2 linked regions of the Pseudovibrio sp. Tun.PSC04-5.I4 genome follow. The protein of the gene in region 2 binds, or shares a complex with, the protein of the main gene of each other region. Links are inferred from orthologs where the notes say so. Each region holds a gene or a part of one and is shown on either strand. Other genes may lie near its edges.

Region 1 (3,239 bases), 2.3 Mb from region 2 along the record:
CAAAATGGCAAGCACGACAACAATAATCAGCGGAAGAAGGAATAGCGGAGAAACGCCTGACTTCTTTTCTTCATCCATTCCGGATTCCATTATGCTTATTTCCCACTATCATCTTTGTTTTCGGCGGAGACCACTTGGCTAACAGCAGGTGCTGCGCGCCTTGCTGAACGACGACGAATGCCACTTGCTTCCAAGGCATGCATCTCGCCTTCAAGCCGGGTTTTATCTGTACGTACCCAGACGATAAGTGCAGCAATAACCACCGCAGCCATACCGTAGGCAGCAAAGACGTAACCCGCGTGACGACCGAAATCCATAAATTCCATAGCGACTTACCTCCCACCCGCTGGTGCAGTACCAGAAATAGAACTGCTGGAAACTGCTGGCGCAACAGATGCTGCACGCATCCGCATTGCTCTGATACGACGGCGCATAATCTCGTTACGCATGCTCATCAAATGCAGTGTCAAAAACAGGAGGATGAAGGCCAGAGCCATCAATCCGAGCGGTATAAGAATGGAGGAGTGAATTGCAGGACCATTAGCACGAATAAGGCTCGACGGCTGGTGCAGCGTGTTCCACCACTCAACAGAGAACTTGATGATGACCACGTTGATCACGCCAACCAGCGTGATGATAGCGTTGACCTTCGCAGCTTTGATCGGATCCTCAATCGCCTTCCACAGCGCGATAATACCAAGGTACATAATCAGCAGCACAAGGAAGGAAGTCAGGCGCGCATCCCAAACCCAGAATGTGCCCCACATTGGCTTGCCCCAGACAGCGCCGGAGAACAAAGCAAGGAAGGTAAAAGCAGCACCAATCGGAGCAGAGGCTTTCGCTGAGACATCAGCTAGCGGATGTTTCCAGACCAATGAACCAACGGAGGAAAGCGCCATCATCGCATAACACATCATAGCAAGCTGGGCAGCAGGCACATGCACGAACATAATTCGAACAGTCTGGCCTTGCTGATAATCCTCAGGAGCCACGAAAAACGCGAAGTACAAGCCAACTGCCAGAGCAGTGACCGTCGCTACGATAAGCCATGGAAGCACAGCTTTCACAAGCTTCAGGAACCGGGTTGGGTTTGCAAGATCGTATAAGGTCATAGAGCCGTTCTAAACTGAGAATGACGGGGCATCAATGTGTACATAGTGTCACGGACCCATCACAGTCTTTGATTATACGCAATTCGCGACATCACATCCGCGAGATTGCACGGTTTTTTCGCTAATTTACAAAGATTTAGCTGAGTAGATTTTTTCTACCAACTCAGATCCCTTTAAGTTAATCACCGGAAATACGTAGCGCTGCTGCTGCTGCAAGCGGCCCGACAACCAATCCAAACAACGTTAAGGCACACAAGAACAGGAACGGAACCAGAAAGTTATTAGTATCCATAGATGCTGCCGTCGCCGCACTCACACCGAAAATGAGGATCGGAATTGCCAGCGGAATAACCAGAATGGAAAGCAACACTCCGCCCCGCCGCATAGAGACGGTAACACCCGCCCCGACCGCACCAAGCAGCGTCAGTGCAGGAGCGCCGACCAACAACGTTAGCGTAACCGAAACAATCGCCTGAAAATCGAGCCCAACAAAGAGCGACAAAACAGGCGTTGCAAGCACGAGCGGAAGACCCGTTGCGGTCCAGTGTGCAACACACTTGATAAGAACCACAAGTTCCAAAGACCGGCCCGACATAATCAACAGTTCCAGAGTGCCGTCTTCACGATCAGCCTGAAACAAACGATCCAGCCCCAACAGGGTCGCCAACAATGCACCGATCCAAAGGATCGCAGCCCCAATTCGCGCCAGTAAAACCATATCCGGGCCAACGCCGAATGGGAAAATCGTCACCACCGCGAGGAAGAACAGAACACCAATCAGAGCACCACCACCAACGCGGTTAGCTAACTGATACTCGCGGATAAATAAGCTTTTCATCCAACCCATGATCAGTCCTCACCCTGCTCGTCCTGGTCAAAGTAAGGATCCGCCTCAGCAAACATATGCTCACTCTCTGTGGTCACTGCAGAAAGCTGCAAAAACTTGGTGTTCGGGAGGTTCAAAGGTAAATGCGTTGCCGCCATAACAAGACCACCTGCGTGAATGTGATCCGCAATCAACCCGAGTAGAACTTCTTCTGAGGCTTTATCCAGCGCGGACGTTGGCTCATCCAGCAGCCAGATAGGACGAGGCACCACAAGCAGGCGCGCCAAAGAAAGGCGACGACGCTGCCCCGCAGAAAGATAGCCAGCAGGCAAGCTGGAGGTATGCGCGATACCGAGGGTCTCAAGCGCTTCCATCTCACTCATGCTTTCGCGCGCTTTATTCTCACTAAAATCGGCTGGCTCGAAAAAGCTGCGCCAGAAGCTGAGATTCTCAAGAACGGTTTGAACCGGCTTCAACGCATCAAGATGGCCGAAATAGTGCGAATGTTCTGCAACAGAACGCTCAGCCGTACCGCCATCCAGCTCGATCGTTCCATGGGCTTTGGCGACAAGTCCGGCCACAACACGCAGCAGAGAGGACTTCCCTACCCCGTTCGGTCCTTGCACAATCAAAGCTTCGCTGGAGCTGACTTCAAAATCCACGTGGCTCAGAACTCTGCGTCCACCACGATCACAAGCCAAATTTTGGCAGATTAACTTCAATTGTTTAGACACATGCGCCTCTAACTCACCTTTACGCAAAGCTATAGCCTGCGAATGTGTATTACTACAAACCAAAAAGCAGTTTAGCTTTGATCTAGAACACACTCGAAAGAATAGCCCAACGACAATTCTAAGCTCACCCACGCCTGAATCACCTGCTACAAACCTTGGCAAAAATCATAGGCCAATATCCAAAAGGTGATGGACATATTGTATACACTTGTATATGTAAACTCATAAGAAGCCAATTTGCTCTCTATTTTTCGCGTATTTTTAAGTTTCTTTCAGATCAGAACCTCATTTTTTGGGCTTACCCAAGGGACTGCATCTGGATCGATCCGCGGAATAACGCTATTAGGGACAACAACTAAGAGCTGATGAACATCAACAGAGCACGCAAAGCGCTTTTTAGTGGAAATTGGCCAGATCTGAACTCATCAAGGGTTCGTCAATTGCCTTATGCCACTAAGGCAAATCCAGAGATCAAAGCTTCGCGTTTTACCAGCTGTAAACGCGCAATTAGGAGATCGCCGAATGTCACAGTCTCTAGACAGTTTTAAGGCCAAGCAAACGCTGCAA
Region 2 (3,270 bases):
ATCCAATCGTTGCCAGAATCGACACAATGAAAGCTGACGTCAGACGTTGGCTCACGCCCAATATATCGCCGCGCTTCCACGCCAACAACTGACCAAATGGCATCAAAATCAGCACGGGCACCATGATCGGGCCGAATGTCAGGTTGAAAAATGGTGCGCCTACAGAAATCTTACTGCCAGAGAAGGCTTCAAGGACCAGCGGATAGAGCGTTCCAACAAACACAGCTGCACAAGCCGTTGTAAGGAACAAGTTGTTGAGCACCAACGCGCCTTCACGGCTGATGGGAGAGAACAAACCACCCTGACGTAGCAGAGGCGCACGCCATGCGAACAAAGCCAGAGATCCACCTACGAAGATGAGGAGGATAGCCAGAATAAAGACACCACGAGCTGGATCAACTGCAAACGCGTGAACAGAGGTCAGGACACCAGAACGGACGAGGAAGGTACCAAGCAGCGACAACGAAAATGTCAGAAGTGCAAGGAAGACTGTCCAGACTTTGAGCGCATCACGGCGCTCCATAACAATTGCGGAGTGCAACAGGGCGGTACCGGTCAACCATGGCATAAAGGATGCGTTTTCAACCGGATCCCAGAACCACCAGCCACCCCAACCGAGCTCGTAATAAGCCCAATAAGAACCCATTGCGATGCCGAGGGTGAGGAAGGACCAACTGACGAGAATCCAAGGACGCACCCAACGCGCCCATGCGGCATCAAGCTTGCCAAGAATAAGGGCTGCGGCTGCGAACGCGAACACGATGGAGAAGCCAACATAACCGATGTAAAGGATTGGCGGGTGTATAGCCAAACCCACATCCTGCAGCATTGGGTTCAGGCCGGTGCCTTGTAACGGAGCCGGGCTAATGCGTATGAACGGATTTGATGCAACAATAACAAACAGAAGGAATGCGAAGGATACCCAACCCTGAGCGCCGAGTGTTGCGGCTCTCAATTGTTGAGGAATGTTGCGGGAGAACACAGCAACGAGCGCGCCAAACAACGTAAGAATGAGCACCCAGAGCAGAATGGAGCCCTCATGGTTCCCCCAGACGCCGGAGATTTTATAGATCAACGGCTTATCACTATACGAATTCTGATAGGTATTCAGCAGTGAGAAGTCAGAGGACAAATAGGCCCAGGTTAATGCGCCAAAGGAAACGCAAACCAGAAGGAACATAAGTATTGCAAGGCCAGGCGCCATTCCCATCAGACGGTGATCTGAATGAACGGCTCCCCACACTGGAAAGACTGATTGAATCGCTGCGACTACCAATGCAAGAATGAGCGCATAGTGGCCAATTTCAATTATCATTGCGTTTTCCTACAGTCCATTTCAGGTGCTGTACTTCCGGCCCGGTTGTGGGCTGACTTTGATTAATTTATTTTGGAACTCTGGTCGGTGACTGCGGCCTGCTCTTCTTCCATCCAATGTCCCTCGTCTTTGAGTGACTCATAGACTTCCTTAGGCATGTAGCTCTCATCGTGCTTGGCTAGAACCAAATCGGCATTGAAGACGCCTTTTTCATCCATAAAACCTTCGGCGATGATGCCCTGCCCTTCGCGGAACAGATCTGGCAAAATACCTTTAAAGAACACCGGAACAGTTTCAGCCTGATCGGTTACGCGAAACAGAATTATGGAGCCAGCACTTTTATCGACGGAATCATCTTCCACCAAACCACCAAGACGAATTCTCTGCCCAACAGCTATCTGCTGTTCAGCAATATCGCTTGGGCTTTGGAAATAGGTCACGCTGCTGGAAAGTCCATAAAGAACCAAGCCGACGGCTGACGTCAGCACCAATCCTGCAAGACCAATGAGGCCGAGTCTTTTCTGTTTACGTGTCATTTTTGCCAGTTCCAAAGATACGTTGCCAACTCTGAGCCACTAGGTTTTTCAAGCTGGTCGCAGCATTTATGCTATCTGCCTCATTTGGCAGGTGTTAACTTCAAACTCGCCGCCAGCTGGTTGATCTGTTTCAGACCAGCAGCATCGTCTTTCAGGTTTTCCTTGGCGCGGGCAACTGTTTTGATCGCCTTTACCTGTTCGCCAAGAATAATCCGAGACTGGATCAATCGTGCCCATTCGGCAGCTGAACCACCCTCTTCCGTTAAACGCTCATTCAGCTGAACAACCATTTGGTTGATCATGTCTTTGCGGTCATCTGCGCTCATTTGCGATGCTGCACTGACTTCCTCAGCTGTTGGGCTGGCTGGTTGTTGCGCTGCGGCAGAAAGCTCAGGAATTTTGCTTGATGCGACGGCACCTTGTGCGATCAGTTCATCGCGTTGAGCTTTGGCAGCATCTATCCAAGGCGCTGTTGGGTCTGCACTTCTCAGTAGGGCATTCCACGCGTCCAGAGCCTTATTAAGCTGACCTTTTTGGCCCATCGCCATGGCCAGATAATAGTAAGGTTGAAGCATTTCAGGCTGCGCGAGGTTGATCCTCCGCAATACCTTTTCAATTTCTTCGCTGACCTGCCCGTTGTTGGCAAAAATGCTGGCTTCTGCCCATCCAACCATCAGCTCAGTATTTTCAGAATACTGTTGCAACGCATTGGCGTAGGCGCGGCGCGCTTTCTCAAACTGCCCGGTGCGCATGTAGACTGGAGCGATGACTGCCCAGCCCTGACCATCCTTCGGATTTTCCTGCAAATGGTCTTCAGTGCGCGCAATGAGCACCCGCAAATCGGCTTGCCCTGATTGTGCGACCAAACGCTCTGCGCGTGGTTGGTCTGGCACCTCAGGAGAGCCAAATTGCAAATACATACCAAGGGCAGCCAATGGCATCAGTATAATCACCGTAAGCTGGACCAATCGCATGCGAAACTTAGAGGGAGCCGAGGTATGACCTCCCTGGTTTTGCTTATGCGCTGCCAACAAACGGCGCGACACTTCAATTTTGGCGGCTTCTGCCATATCCGGCGCGATAACACCGCGCTCAAGATCTTTTTGTATTTCATCAAGCTGAGCACGAAACACAGCTTCATCATTGCGCTCTTCAGGACTAACCTTGGGAGAGCGGGTCAATGGAACGAGTACGGTCAATGCGACCGCCGCCGTCAAAATTGCGAGAACTAACCAGAATGTCATAGTGGCCTAAATAGACAGGTTCTAAATGTGAAAGGCAACAGTTCCCCCCCTGCGGCGGGCCGTCGCAGGGGTTATATACCCACAAAATACCTAGGAAAATTCACTTACTTTCTAAAAGACGCAGGCGCAAGCAATGGGTTAAGCGGCGTTTTTTAAGTATGTCTTCTGCCTACGG

Evidence for each region.
Region 1: the proteins of ccmE (region 2) and ccmB are in contact, whole or in part, in a solved structure (PDB 8CE8), measured with the Escherichia coli proteins. The link is inferred for Pseudovibrio sp. Tun.PSC04-5.I4 from one-to-one orthologs.

What each region holds. Positions count from the first base shown.
Region 1 is NZ_FNLB01000006.1:3,115,935-3,119,173, reverse strand. What follows is about bases 126-3,046. They hold ccmB (heme exporter protein CcmB), read right to left. Parts: upstream 1,960-3,046; coding sequence 1,291-1,959; downstream 126-1,290. Other genes in these bases: ccmA (heme ABC exporter ATP-binding protein CcmA), read right to left, coding at 1,962-2,660; BLS62_RS19730 (heme ABC transporter permease), read right to left, coding at 333-1,112; ccmD (heme exporter protein CcmD), read right to left, coding at 126-317. In the rest of the region: BLS62_RS19740 (DsbE family thiol:disulfide interchange protein), read right to left, coding at 1-78; more of ccmD, read right to left, coding at 96-125; aconitate hydratase AcnA, read left to right, coding at 3,195-3,239. UniProt on the Escherichia coli protein: Required for the export of heme to the periplasm for the biogenesis of c-type cytochromes.
Region 2 is NZ_FNLB01000006.1:811,200-814,469, reverse strand. The notes cover bases 115-3,066. They hold ccmE (cytochrome c maturation protein CcmE), read right to left. Parts: upstream 1,852-3,066; coding sequence 1,378-1,851; downstream 115-1,377. Other genes in these bases: ccmI (c-type cytochrome biogenesis protein CcmI), read right to left, coding at 1,932-3,066; BLS62_RS08840 (heme lyase CcmF/NrfE family subunit), read right to left, coding at 115-1,315. Also shown: more of BLS62_RS08840, read right to left, coding at 1-114; more of ccmI, read right to left, coding at 3,067-3,095; BLS62_RS08825 (hypothetical protein), read right to left, coding at 3,234-3,270. UniProt on the Escherichia coli protein: Heme chaperone required for the biogenesis of c-type cytochromes. Transiently binds heme delivered by CcmC and transfers the heme to apo-cytochromes in a process facilitated by CcmF and CcmH.